Regions from separate parts of the Thalassotalea agarivorans genome, predicted to be linked through region 2. Evidence: predicted binding sites of a transcription regulator. Region 2 holds the regulator's gene; the other holds the start of a gene.
What was found. Region 2 encodes FNR, which switches genes on or off when oxygen is low (the NO sensors DNR and NnrR bind a similar motif). Its sites were predicted from a motif close to TTGATCTAGATCAA; they were not measured.

Region 1: QUD85_RS00145 (OmpW/AlkL family protein) is a predicted target of FNR. The motif match lies at 2,285-2,298, and genes of this name have one in related genera.

What each region holds. Positions count from the first base shown of each region.
Region 1 is NZ_AP027363.1:25,569-33,077, forward strand. It holds gene QUD85_RS00125 (L-threonylcarbamoyladenylate synthase) at 1-209, shown strand, start outside; gene hemF (oxygen-dependent coproporphyrinogen oxidase) at 206-1,117, shown strand; gene QUD85_RS00135 (diacylglycerol kinase) at 1,122-1,505, shown strand; gene QUD85_RS00140 (OmpW/AlkL family protein) at 1,524-2,189, shown strand; gene QUD85_RS00145 (OmpW/AlkL family protein) at 2,360-3,037, shown strand; gene aroE (shikimate dehydrogenase) at 3,172-3,993, shown strand; gene QUD85_RS00155 (hypothetical protein) at 3,998-4,237, shown strand; gene QUD85_RS00160 (gamma carbonic anhydrase family protein) at 4,214-4,762, opposite strand; rRNA gene QUD85_RS00165 (16S ribosomal RNA) at 5,327-6,869, shown strand; tRNA gene QUD85_RS00170 (tRNA-Ile) at 6,954-7,030, shown strand; tRNA gene QUD85_RS00175 (tRNA-Ala) at 7,228-7,303, shown strand.
Region 2 is NZ_AP027363.1:1,880,885-1,888,393, forward strand. It holds gene QUD85_RS08805 (heavy metal translocating P-type ATPase) at 1-1,464, shown strand, start outside; gene ccoS (cbb3-type cytochrome oxidase assembly protein CcoS) at 1,461-1,664, shown strand; gene QUD85_RS08815 (sulfite exporter TauE/SafE family protein) at 1,654-2,313, shown strand; gene fnr (fumarate/nitrate reduction transcriptional regulator Fnr) at 2,357-3,076, shown strand; gene uspE (universal stress protein UspE) at 3,190-4,116, shown strand; gene ttcA (tRNA 2-thiocytidine(32) synthetase TtcA) at 4,253-5,164, shown strand; gene QUD85_RS08835 (NCS2 family permease) at 5,205-6,497, shown strand; gene QUD85_RS08840 (outer membrane protein OmpK) at 6,505-7,266, shown strand; gene QUD85_RS08845 (ComEA family DNA-binding protein) at 7,316-7,509, opposite strand, start outside.

The sequences.
Region 1 (7,509 bases), 1.5 Mb from region 2:
AAGATGTGGTAAATTTATGCAACCTAACCGGTAAACCTATTGTCTCAACTAGTGCTAATCTATCTGGCTTAGAACCAGCGAGGACATGGCAAGAAGCAGAGCAGCGACTAGGTGATAAAGTAGACTACGTGTTGAAAGGAGAAACCTTGGGATATTCGCAACCTTCACAAATCATCGATGCGTTAACAGGAAAAGTATTCCGCGTATGAGTAATGTAGACATAAACCAAGTCATCAGCTTTTTTAAAACGCTTCAAGATGATATCTGCCGTGCGCTAGAAAGTGCAGATGGCGGCGCAACGTTTGTCGAAGACAATTGGACGAGAGAAGAGGGTGGCGGTGGCCGCACTCGTGTGCTCACCAATGGCAACGTTATTGAACAAGGCGGTGTGAACTTTTCTCTAGTATCGGGTGATACTCTGCCGCCATCAGCAACGGCGCATCGTCCTGAGCTTGCTGGCAGAAAGTGGCAAGCATGTGGTGTTTCTTTAGTCATTCACCCTAAAAACCCTCATATTCCAACATCGCACGCAAATGTCCGCTTTTTCATGGCTGAAAAAGAAGGAGAGTCGCCAGTGTGGTGGTTTGGTGGTGGCTTTGATTTAACGCCGTTTTATCCAAACATCGACGACGTGAAGCATTGGCACCAAGTTGCTCATGACTTGTGTCAGCCTTTTGGCGCCACAGTGTATGAAGAACATAAAAAGTGGTGTGATGACTATTTCTTCCTAAAACACAGAAACGAAACTCGCGGTGTTGGCGGGTTATTTTTTGACGATCTAAATCAATGGGGTTTTGACCAAAGTTTTGACTATGTAAAAGCTGTTGGGCAAGGGTACATTGATGCCTACGTGCCGATTATCGAAAAACGTAAGCAAACACCTTTTACCGAACAACAAAGACAGTTTCAATTGTATCGCCGTGGTCGTTATGTAGAGTTTAACTTAGTATTCGACAGAGGCACCTTATTTGGTTTACAGTCTGGCGGCAGAACAGAATCAATACTAATGTCTATGCCACCATTAGCCCGCTGGGAATACAACTATCAAGCACCTGATGGTAGTCCAGAAGCGTCATTGCAAGACTATTTAGTGCCCAGAGATTGGTTGTCGGAGTAGTATCATGGCAAAGCAGAATTATTCACATATTGGTCGCTTGTGGCCAGCGATAAAGCATAGCTGGTTGGGACTAAAAGCAGCCTATAAACATGAAATTGCTTTTCGTCAGGAAGTATTTTTGGCGCTAGTTTTGTTGCCATTGGCCGCATGGTTAGCAGCCGATTTTGTAGAATTTGCCATTCTTGCCTCAGGCGTGTTTGGCATTATGATTACTGAATTGCTTAATAGCGGTATTGAAGCTGCTATTGATCGTATCGGTACTGAGCATCATGAATTAAGTGGAAGAGCAAAGGACTTAGGATCTGCCGCTGTATTTATGTCGATTATTTATTTTGTATTGGTTTGGGGATATAAGCTTGTTACACTGCTTTTCCCTGCTGTTAGTTAAGTTGTTCAAGGATAGTCCATGAAGTCTTTATTTACCGTAACCCTCGCATCAATTGTTTTGCTATCTTCGTTCGCTAGTGACGCTACTCGTTTTCGTGGTGGAAATCAGGTGGTTAAAATTGGTGCTATTGCATCTGTACCGACTGAAACTGAATCAGTATTGTATATCGGTTCTTCAGAAACACTAAATAATGTCGAATTAGAGCAAGGCATTAGTGGCTTTGCTAGCTGGCAGTATTTTTTCAACTATCAATGGGCGATTGAAACGACAGTCGGTGGTCCGATTAAACACGACGTAAACCTTTTTGGTACCGCAAATGAAGCCGCATTTGCCAACTTTAGTTATATGCCCGTCTATGTAGATCTTGTTTACTACATGGATACCCGTAGTCGATTCAAGCCATACATTGGTGGCGGTATGAACTATAGCTTTGTTACCGGCGAAGATTTGAATACGTTTAATACGGCACTTTATTCGAACTTTGAAGCGGACATGGGCTTTGGCTACAACGCGCAACTTGGTATGGATGTGTTTATTACACGCAACCTTATGCTTAACGCTTCTGTCAAATATATGTACACAAAGCTAGATGTAGGCTTTGACGTTACGCTAACGGGCAGAGCTGTCGGTGATTTTGATATGCACCCTGTTGTTGGTCAACTGTCGCTAGGTTATCGTTTTTAGTATTTATCTAGCTGGGTGAAAAGGGCGCTGTTAATGCGCCTTTTTTGATCTACATTAACAAAGTATTGGTTGCTTACTACTTTGCGCATTAGAACTTGACCTAAATCAAGTCTCCTATTGATAGTCTTTTTAAACTTCCCGCTAATTACATTAGAACAAGTGGGATTAACATGTTTAAACGTTCAATTTTATCGGTTGCTCTAGCAACAACTTTATTTTCAACGCCATTGTTAGCAAATCAAGCGGGAGACATTTACCTAAGAGGCGGTATAACGAATGTGTCACCTAATAGCGATCAAAGTGCTATTTTCCTGGCTGACACAGACTCAACCATGTCGTTGTCTGTGGGTGACGATACCCAACTAGGGCTGAATTTTGTCTATTTCTTTACGGCTGAAATTGCTTTAGAGGTTTTAGCGGCAACACCTTTTACGCACGATATCACCTTACATGATCCGCAAGCTGTTTTAGGTGCCGACGGTATTAAACTTGCAGAAGTCACTCATTTACCACCAACGCTCAGTGCGCTTTACTACTTTAATACCGAAGGTCGCTTTCAACCTTACGTTGGCGTTGGTGTGAATTACACCATTTTCTTTGACGAATCATTTACACAAGCTCCAAAGGATCTAGGGCTCAGTAATTTATCGCTCGATGGCTCTTTTGGTATCGCAGGGCAAATTGGCGCGGATTATCATATTGATGATTCATGGCATGTAAACGCATCGATTCGTTATATCAATATTGAAACAGATGCTAGCTTTGATGTTGCCGGCGATGCTATTGGAAGTTCTTCCGTTGACATAAACCCGGTTGTTTACTCTTTAATGGTGGGTTACACCTTTTAATTTGTAGCAGCTAAACGGCTTTATTATCATTCGGCTTAAGCAGGCGATATTCTTTATAAGGTATCGCCTATTTTAGGTTTATTCACTACCAAACATTCGCTAAGCTTATTTAAAAATAATAGATGTATTTGGATATGGATAAATACAGAGTTTTTGGTAACCCCATAAAACAATCTAAATCACCGGTAATTCATCGCGCGTTTGCTCAAGCATTAAATCAGGATATTGAGTATGACAAGTATGCCCCAGAAGTAGATTCCTTTGCACAAGCGGTTCAAGCATTTATTGCTGAAGGCGGAAAGGGTGCAAATGTTACTGCGCCATTTAAAGAAGAAGCTATGCGACTATGTGATGAGCTGTCAGAGGTTGCAGCCAAATCCGGCGCAGTTAACACTTTGTCTTTTAAAGGTGGCAAAATTTATGGTGATAACACAGATGGCTTTGGCCTAGTGCAAGACTTACTTACCCAAGGGGTAAGTTTGTCACAAGCCAACATATTAATGTTGGGAGCTGGTGGTGCAGCAAAAGGCGTTGTTGCGTCTTTACTTGCTGAAAAGCCTTTATCGCTTACCATCGCTAACCGCACAAAAGCAAAAGCCACGTTGTTAGCAGAGCAGGCAGACAGTGATATTGTTTCAGGTTGTGGTTTTGATGAACTAACAGGCAGCTATGACCTGATTATTAATGCAACAAGCTCTAGCTTATCTGGAAAAATACCTGAAATACCGACTAACATTATCAATGAAGATGTTTGTTGCTATGATATGTCATATAGCAAAGCGCCAACGCCATTTTTAACCTGGGCACGTCAGCAAGGTGCAACTAAGGTTATCGACGGCTTGGGTATGCTTGTTGGCCAAGCAGCAAAGAGCTTTTCTATTTGGCGAAATCATATGCCGCAGGTAGCGCCAGTATTAACCATGTTGAGAAAAGAACTACAAACTCAAGAGAGTTAACTATATGAACCAATCTATTTTGTTTAATGATGATCTTTATTTTGACCAACAAAAACATGCTTGGGTGTTTTCAGGCTTACTTGCTGGAGAGAAAATCTTCATTCTTGTAGATGAGAAATATCACCCTGGCACGATGGAAGTGCCAGAGCAAACGCGATTAGATTGGGAAGCTGCTGCAGAGGATTGGCTAGAAAAATTCGAACCTATCGAAAACGAAGTATTACTTAACTTCGAGTTCAGCTAAATAATCGTCTTTAAGCCAAACATAATTGATCGCTGACTGCTTAAGAAAAGCGATTTCTTCTTCACGCAGCGGCCTTACTTGTTTCATTGGGTTGCCCACATATAAATAACCGCTTTTAAGTGTTTTGTTTGGTGGCACTACCGTGCCGGCGCCAATAAAAACGTCATCTTCAACAATTGCGCCGTCCATCACAATTGCACCCATACCAACGAGAATGCGATTACCCAGTGTGCATCCATGTAGCATACACTTGTGTCCAATAGTCACGTCATCGCCAATAATTAATGGAAAACCATCGGGATTTTTTTTGCTTTTGCGTGTTACATGCAAAATCGTACCATCTTGCACGTTTGAGCGTTTGCCTATTCGTATATAGTTAACGTCACCTCTAGCTGCAACCAGTGGCCAAATACTGGCATCATCATCAATACTGATATCGCCTACTAAAATCACATCTTTGTCGATGTAAGTATTTTGTCCAATGTTTGGATAGGTTCCTTTATAGCTTTCTATACGTGGTTTCATTGTTTTGACCAAGGTTTGTAGCAATTTTTATAAGTTTAACAGGCTTGTAGACACTGTCTAAGAAAAATACCACCTAATTGTAATCAAACCGTTAAAACACGGGAACTGTACGTTAATTAGGCAAACAAACAAAAAATTAAAAAAAGGGGTTGCATTGACCCAAAAAATCCCTAAAATGCGCATCCACTTCTCGGGGACAAGCCAAGAAGCTGTTTTGATAAGTTTAGTAAGCGAATATGGTTATTAAGCAGTTAACAAAACCTCACAAAATAAATTAAAGTTTTTTTGTGAAAAAGGTTGACATCAAAACAGGGACGCGTAAAATGCGCATCCGCTCTCAACGGTAGAGCACACGCCGAATACGAATGAGATATTCGGTGAGATTCGCAAGAATCGTTCTTTAACAAATAGTTATCAAGCAATTTGTGTGGGCACTCACGTTAATGTTGGTTTTACCAAATAATTAACTCAGTGAGTGACACAAAGTCTAAATCAATGTTTATATTGATTAGGCGCTTTTGTCAGAAATTCATTGAGCAGTCACTTATGTGACACAAACGATTTTAATTGAAGAGTTTGATCATGGCTCAGATTGAACGCTGGCGGCAGGCTTAACACATGCAAGTCGAGCGGAAACGAAGAGGTGCTTGCACCTCTGGCGTCGAGCGGCGGACGGGTGAGTAATGCTTGGGAATATGCCATAAGGTGGGGGACAACAGTTGGAAACGACTGCTAATACCGCATAATGTCTACGGACCAAAGGAGGGGCTCTTCGGACCTTTCGCCTTTTGATTAGCCCAAGTGAGATTAGCTAGTTGGTGGGGTAATGGCCTACCAAGGCGACGATCTCTAGCTGGTTTGAGAGGATGATCAGCCACACTGGGACTGAGACACGGCCCAGACTCCTACGGGAGGCAGCAGTGGGGAATATTGCACAATGGGGGAAACCCTGATGCAGCCATGCCGCGTGTGTGAAGAAGGCCTTCGGGTTGTAAAGCACTTTCAGTTGTGAGGAAAGGTTAGTAGTTAATACCTGCTAGCTGTGACGTTAGCAACAGAAGAAGCACCGGCTAACTCCGTGCCAGCAGCCGCGGTAATACGGAGGGTGCGAGCGTTAATCGGAATTACTGGGCGTAAAGCGTGCGTAGGCGGTTACATAAGTCAGATGTGAAAGCCCGGGGCTCAACCTCGGAACTGCATTTGAAACTGTGTGACTAGAGTATTGTAGAGGGTGGTGGAATTTCCAGTGTAGCGGTGAAATGCGTAGAGATTGGAAGGAACATCAGTGGCGAAGGCGGCCACCTGGACAAATACTGACGCTGAGGCACGAAAGCGTGGGGAGCAAACAGGATTAGATACCCTGGTAGTCCACGCCGTAAACGATGTCAACTAGTTGTCTGTGCACTTGATGCGTGGGTGACGTAGCTAACGCGCTAAGTTGACCGCCTGGGGAGTACGGCCGCAAGGTTAAAACTCAAATGAATTGACGGGGGCCCGCACAAGCGGTGGAGCATGTGGTTTAATTCGATGCAACGCGAAGAACCTTACCATCCCTTGACATCCAGAGAATTTTCTAGAGATAGATTAGTGCCTTCGGGAACTCTGAGACAGGTGCTGCATGGCTGTCGTCAGCTCGTGTTGTGAAATGTTGGGTTAAGTCCCGCAACGAGCGCAACCCTTATCCTTATTTGCCAGCGAGTAATGTCGGGAACTTTAAGGAGACTGCCGGTGATAAACCGGAGGAAGGTGGGGACGACGTCAAGTCATCATGGCCCTTACGGGATGGGCTACACACGTGCTACAATGGCGTATACAGAGGGCAGCGAGACCGCGAGGTGGAGCGAATCCCAGAAAGTACGTCGTAGTCCGGATTGGAGTCTGCAACTCGACTCCATGAAGTCGGAATCGCTAGTAATCGCGAATCAGAATGTCGCGGTGAATACGTTCCCGGGCCTTGTACACACCGCCCGTCACACCATGGGAGTGGGTTGCAAAAGAAGTGGCTAGTTTAACCTTCGGGAGGACGGTCACCACTTTGTGATTCATGACTGGGGTGAAGTCGTAACAAGGTAACCCTAGGGGAACCTGGGGTTGGATCACCTCCTTATCTTGAAAGGTGAAACGCCTTGACGTTGAGTGTTCACACAAATTGCTTTGATAACGAATGTAAGAGAAGAAATGAAACTGCAGAAGGTCTGTAGCTCAGCTGGTTAGAGCGCACCCCTGATAAGGGTGAGGTCGGCAGTTCAAGTCTGCCCAGACCTACCAATTTAGGCGCCTATCGTCATTTTTTCATGACTCGTTTAGCTAAAGTAAACGTCGCCATAAAAGAACTAACGATATTCATCCTAAATGATTGGATAGAACATGCATACTCAATAGAGCGCACCCCGTCGCGAAGCTATAAAAAGCGGTGAGGTCGGCCTGTTTTTGTTCAAGTCTGCTCAGACCTGCCATAGAAATATGGGGCTATAGCTCAGCTGGGAGAGCGCCTGCCTTGCACGCAGGAGGTCAGCAGTTCGATCCTGCTTAGCTCCACCAATTTCACATACTCTCTTACGCTAGAAATTAAATCTAAATGGCCAGTTCAACAACTTGAGCGACTATTTAGATTTAGTTTCTTTAAGAAACATGCTCTTTAACAATTTGGAAAGCTGATATTAATACCCGGTGTTTATAGTGTCGCGCTATAAATACCAACAGATACATAATCTTCCTTGTTATGTATCACGATAAGTTTAACGACT
Region 2 (7,509 bases):
AACTTATTAAAACTGATGCCAATGACGGCAACACGAATAATCGATGGCACGGAGCAATATATTCCCGCCAAACGTTTAACAACCGGTGATATGGTATTGGTCAAGCCGGGAGAAACTGTGCCCGCTGATGCTATTATTGTTGAAGGTGAATCTCAGTTAAATGAATCTATGCTCAGTGGTGAGCCACTGCCGGTGAAAAAGCAGCATGGAGAGAAAGTCTTTGCTGGCACGATTAATGGCGATGGCGTATTAACCCTCGAGGTGTTAAATGAAAATAACACGTCGTTTTTAAGCCAATTGATCCGTTTAAGTGAGCGTGCGCAAAATCATAAGCCGAGATTAGCGCAGCTATCGGATAAAATTGCCCAACACTTTGTGGCAATAATACTACTAACTGCAATCGGTACCGCATTTTACTGGTCAACACACGCTCCAGAAGAAGCATTTTGGATAACGCTTTCAGTGCTTGTAGCCACCTGCCCTTGCGCCCTATCTTTAGCAACACCAACCGCGCTAACTTGCGGTACAACGCGATTAAATCGCGAAGGCATTATGGTTAAAGCAGGCCATGTTATTGAAACCATGCCCAAAGTTAACCACGTTGCTTTTGACAAGACTGGCACACTGACAACTGGTGAGTTCACCATTAATACCGTCAAGGTGATTAATGAAGAGTATAGCGAAACACGTTTGTTAGAAATGGCGGCAGCATTAGAAGCTAAATCAGAGCACCCGATTGCAAAGGCATTTAGTAGCCATCGAAACTTTATCGATAAGGTTACTAATGCCAAAGTGCATCCAGGGCAAGGGGTAACAGCTAATTTAGCCGAGAAATCGTTAGCGATTGGTAAACCTGCTTGGCTTGATGCAACAGACTATAGCGACGCACAATGTGTATTAACCATAGACAATGAGTTAGCCGCTGTGTTTTATCTTGCAGACGCCACACGCGAAGATGCAGTTGCGACCATAGATGCATTACAACAAGGTAACATTGATACCACTATTTTATCTGGTGACAGCGCACAAGGCTGTGAGGTAGTGGCAAAGCAACTGTCGATAGACTCGGTCTATTCGAATCAATCAGCCGAGCAAAAAATGAAACAGATTCAGGCGTTTCAACAAAACCAAACACTTGCCATGATTGGTGATGGCGTCAACGATACCCCAGTGTTTGGCGCAGCACATGTTTCTATTGCCATGGGAAGCGGCACGGATGTTGCCAAAAGCGGTGCCGACGTGATTTTTGTTAATAATCACCTCAATGCATTGTTGCGCTTACTTGCTGTCGCGAAGAAAACCAATAACATTATCAAACAAAACTATGGATGGGCATTTGCCTATAATGCCATTGTTCTCCCTTTGGCCGTTATGGGCTATATTACTCCTTATATGGCAGTAATTGGCATGTCGGCAAGTTCGATATTAGTCATTTCAAATTCACTAAGATTGTTAAAGAAATGAGCATAATTTACGTTTTAATACCCATCGCAATATTGCTTACGGCAATAGGCATCTACCTGTTCTTTTGGGCTGTGAAAACTGAGCAGTTTGACGACTTAGAAAAGCAAGGTATGAGTATTTTGTTTGACGATGACAAACCTACCACGCCAAACAAAGAAGATGGAGCGAAGAAGGACGATAAACAGCACGATGACGCTTGATTTATTGTCTGCATTACTTATTGGGTTATTAGGCTCTGGACATTGTTTTGGTATGTGCGGCGCTATAAGCACGAGCCTTGCAGCGGCAAGCGGTGCTAACCAAATTCGCACTGGATTTGCTTACAATGTTGGCCGCATATTGTCTTATACACTGATTGGCGCCATCGTTGGGTTTTCATCTTCTATCGCTGTTTCAAAACTGGGTGTTCCGTTAACCCTGCTACGGTTGTTTTCAGGCTTATTTTTAATTTTTCTTGCTTTGTATTTAATGAAACTGACTTCCGTACTCGTTGTGCTAGAAAAACTAGGGCATGTGTTATGGCGTCATATTCAACCGCTCACTAAAAAGGTGATTCCTGTTGATTCATCTGCCAAAGCGTTGATTTTAGGTATGCTGTGGGGATGGTTGCCTTGCGGACTAGTCTATTCGACCTTAACCTGGTCTATAGCCAGCGGCAGCGCACTTGATGGCGCGCTAATTATGCTTTTCTTTGGTTTAGGTACCCTACCGATGATGTTAAGCCTTTCTTTAGGAGGCGTTACCATTCGACAGTATTTTCAGCATTCGCTGGTAAGAAATATTGCCGCCAGTGCTATTCTTTGTTTCGGTATTTATACCGTTGTCATTGCATCATTTGCGTTGTTTTAATACCATATAAAAAACAAGGTTATTAACAAGGTATTGACGCTTCATGTATAAGCTAAGTTGTAATGCCCAACAACACATTCATTGTCAAAATTGCAGTATTAGCGAGCTTTGCCTGCCATTTACCCTCAATGACAATGAACTTGACGTACTTGATAAAGTCATTGATCGCAAAATGCCTGCTCACAAGGGTGATCATCTCTACAATAGTGGCGACAAAATGAAGTCGCTGTATGCGATTCGCTCTGGTTCATTCAAATCTTTCATTATTGATGAACAGGGTGATGAACAAATTACTGGCTTTCATTTAGCCGGTGATTTACTCGGTTTCGATGCTATAGCCGAAGCTGAACATCCAAGCTTTGCCAAAGCACTAGAAACGGCAATGGTTTGTGAAATACCATATGATACGCTCGATAATCTATCTAACACTATGCCTCGCTTGAAAAAGCAAATCATGCGATTGATGAGCGCAGAGATTAAGTCAGATCAGCACATGATTTCACTGCTAAACAATAAAACAGCAGAGCAAAAGTTAGCCACGTTTATTATTAACTTAAGCGACAGATACAAAGTACGAGGACTGAGCGCTGATAAATTCAGACTGGCGATGACGCGTTCTGATATTGGTAATTATATGGGCTTAACAGTAGAAACCATCAGCCGCTTGTTCAATAAATTTCATAAAAACGGACTGATTTTACTTGAAGGTAAACTGATCACAATCCTAGATAAAGACCAGCTCAAGACAGTTGCAGCACTTTAAACGTGTCTAAATAGAGAGATTTATCTGCTGCAATACTTGATTTAAAACAAAGATTCATCTAATAATTTTAACCATAATAGTTTTAATTTCGCGGTCAATAAACGGAATAAGTTATGGAAAAATATAAAAAAATATTAGTTGTAATCGATCCTTCCACAGACCATCAAAAAGCATTGTTGCGTGCTTTGCAATTAGCAAAAGTTACACAAGCCTCCGTCACCGCATTTGTTTCAATTTTTGATTTTTCATACGAAATGACCACCATGCTTTCGGGTGAAGAGCGAGAATCAATGCGCGCTACTGTATTAAAAGATCGCGAATTATGGCTAAAAGCCATCATTGATAAATGTAATCAAGATAATATCGAAGTAACGACAGAGGTCATTTGGCACAATCGTCCGTTTGAGCCTGTGATTGAACAAGTTATTGAACATGAATTTGATATCGTGATTAAAGGCACGCACGAACATGACAAACTTAAATCAGTGATATTTACACCCACTGATTGGCACCTACTGCGTAAATGCCCTTGCCCTGTGTTACTTGTTAAGGAGCACGATTGGCCAGAAGACGGCAATATAATTGCGTCTATCAATGTTGGTAGTGAAGAAGAGGAACACTTACTACTAAACGATAAAATAACGCAGGAGGCCATCGCCTTTTCAACATTGATCAAAGGCAATGTACATCTAGTCAATTCATATCCGGGTACACCGGTTAACATCGCAATAGAGATACCTGAGTTCAATACTGAGGAATACAACAGCGCGTTAAAGCAACATCATCAACAAGCGATGGATAAGCATGCAAGTAAGTTTTCCATAGCCACCGACAATACACATGTGCGAGAAGGTTTACCTGAAGATGTTATTGATAAAGTAGCGCAAGAATTAGATGCAGAGCTTGTTGTACTAGGCACTATAGGCCGCACGGGTATATCAGCAGCGTTAATCGGCAATACTGCGGAGCACGTTATCGATCGCTTAAATTGTGATGTTTTAGCCTTAAAACCAGTCGGTTATAAATCGCCATTGCAGTAACAATATTGTCACAATAAAGCGAAAACTTGGCAACATTGTCGTCGATTCTTCGGCAAAATGTTTACAATTTTGAAAATAGCGTTGTGTTCAAATAACGCGCTGTTATAATACGCGCGCTTTAATATTTGAGACAAACATGACCACTTTAAGCCCGACACAACAGGCGCAGCTGAAAAAGCTAGAAACACGCCTGAGACGCCAAACTGGACAAGCGATTGCTGAATTCAACATGATTGAAGAAGGCGACAAGGTCATGGTGTGTTTATCGGGTGGAAAAGACAGTTATGGCTTGTTAGCAATATTGTCGTTATTGCAAAAGTCTGCGCCTATCAACTTTTCTTTAGTTGCTGTCAATCTCGATCAGAAACAACCCGGTTTTCCAGAAAACATCTTGCCTGATTATTTAACGAAATTAGGTGTTGAATTTCACATTATCGAAGAAGATACCTACTCGATCGTGAAAGAAAAGATTCCAGAAGGAAAAACTACCTGTAGTTTATGTTCACGTCTGCGTCGCGCCATTTTATATAAGACAGCAAAACAGATAGGTGCAACAAAGATAGCTCTCGGCCATCATCGCGATGATATTATTGAAACCTTGATGCTAAACATGTTTTACGGTGGCAAGCTTAAAGCCATGCCGGCAAAATTAATGTCTGATAACGGTGAACATGTTGTTATTCGTCCCCTCGCCTTTTGTAAGGAAGAAGAGTTAGCGCAATATGCTAACCTTAAGAACTTTCCTATTATTCCTTGCAACCTTTGTGGCTCGCAGCCAAATTTAGAGCGTCAAAATATTAAAGCCATGCTAAAACAGTGGCAACAACAGCATCCAGGTCGACTTGAATCGATGTTTACCGCAACTCGCAATATCGCGCCTTCTCATTTATGCGATAGCAACCTATTTGATTTTAAATCTGTGTCTGCCGAATCAGAAGTAATAAACGGTGGCGATATCGCCTTTGATGCAGAACCAATAAAGCAACACACCGAGATTCACAAAGGTATTGAGCAAGCTAATATGCTTGATATCGTGGAAATAAAATAACAATTATAAAAGCAAAATTTACTAACTTTCGAGAGATATTATGTTTGAGAAACTTTTTCAACTAACAAAAAATAATACGTCGATAAAACAAGAAGTCATTGCCGGTCTAACAACCTTCTTAACTATGGCTTACATTATCTTCGTCAACCCATCAATGCTATCAGCAACCGGTATGGATCAAGGTGCGGTATTTGTAGCGACTTGTTTAGCCGCTGCTATCGGTTGTTTTATTATGGGCTTTTTAGCTAACTACCCTATCGCACTAGCGCCAGGTATGGGTTTAAATGCATTTTTCACTTACACCGTAGTACTTACCATGGGTTATACATGGCAAGTTGCTTTAGGTGCAGTATTCATTTCAGGTACTATTTTCACGCTATTAAGTCTGTTTAAAGTGCGTGAGTGGATCATCAACTCAATCCCACATTCATTGCGCTTTGGTATTGCAGCGGGTATCGGTTTATTCCTAGCCTTCATTGCACTAAAAAATGCAGGTATCGTAGTAGATAACCCTGCGACATTAGTGTCTGTAGGTAACATCACTTCAATTGAAGCGATATTAGCAGCTGTTGGTTTATTTATTATTGTTGGCCTTGCTAACCGCGGCTTTAATTCAGCAATTATCATCTCGATTCTAGCGATCACTTTTATTGCCGTTATCATCGGTAAAGTAGACTATGCGGGTATTGTTTCGATGCCACCAGCAGTTGCACCTACATTTGCTCAACTAGATATTGCTGGTGCCTTTGAAGTAGGCATGATCAGCGTTATTTTTGCCTTCCTATTTGTTGATTTGTTTGACACTTCAGGTACGTTAATCGCTGTTGCTCAAAAGGGTAAATTACTAGACGAATCAGGCAAGCTTCCGCGTTTAGGTAAAGCGCTATTGTCTGACTCAACAGCAACAATGGCTGGTAGTGTATTAGGTACGTCTACCACAACATCTTATGTAGAAAGTACTGCCGGTGTATCAGCAGGCGGTAAAACAGGTTTAACCGCTGTAACAGTTGGTATTCTTTTCCTATTTGCATTGTTCTTCTCACCACTAGCGGGCATGGTTCCGGCATACGCAACAGCAGCGCCGCTTTTCTTTGTAGCTGTGTTGATGCTTGCGGGTCTTGTTAATGTTAAATGGGACGACTTATTAGAAGCTGTGCCAGTAGCGGTAATTTGTATCACAATGCCACTTACCTTCTCTATTGCTCACGGTATTGGCTTTGGTTTCATCGCTTACGCTGCCGTGCGCATTTTTGCAGGCCGCTTCAAGGAAATCAGCCCTAGCGTTGCTGTGCTAGCGTTACTATTTATTGTTAAATTTGCTTTCTTAGGATAATGAGAAAATGTCGTACAAATCTATCTTAAAAACTACAATCGCTTCTACCGTACTTGCTACGTCAGTATCTGCTAATGCAGAAATGTTTTGGAGTGACAACAGCTTAACTGTATTGAAAAATACCTCTGATTTTTCTTTAATCGGTGATGCAGACGTAAACGTATTAACGTTTGAGCACGTATCAGGCCACAACTGGGGTGATGCTTTCTTCTTCATCGACCGTATGACGGTGAAAGACAACACAACAGGCGCAGAATCAAACGAAATCTACGGTGAGTTTTCTCCTCGTTTAAGCATGAGCTATGCGTTTGATACAAAACTTGAAGCGGGTATTTTAAAAGACGTTTACTTTGCGGGTACCTATGAGTTTACTTCTAGCAGCAACGGTTTTGGTTTCGACAACTACCTATACGGTGTAGGCGCAGACTGGAACATCATTAAAGATGGTTACTTCCAAACCAATGTTTTCTATGCAAACAATGAACTTACTGACAATGACGTTCAGTTGACGTTAGTTTGGGGTGTACCTTTCTCTATCGCAAACACAAACTGGATGTTTGACGGTTACACTGATTGGTCTTCTTCTGCAGACGATCACGCAGCTGAACTGCACTTCAACCCACAATTACGTATGGATGTTGGCGCACTTTGGGGCAAGCCAAAATTCTTTGATGCGGGTATCGAGTATAGCTATTGGAAAAACAAATTTGGTTTAGACTTCGCTGACACTGAAAGCGTTGTGAGTGTTATCGCTAAGTTCCACATCTAAACTGTAAAGTTACAAGTTAAAAAGGCAGCCTAGGCTGCCTTTTTTATGCTTACAAGGAAAGCAGCGCCTTGTTATCTGCCAATACCTTCTCACCTATGCCCTTTACTTCTGTTAACTGTGCTAGGGTCTTAAAACCACCAATCTGGCTTCTGTATTGCACAATAGCTTCAGCCTTCTTAACGCCCACGCCTTTTAGCTGAGCAAATTGAGCTGCACTCGCTTTATTTATATTGATCGTTTGCT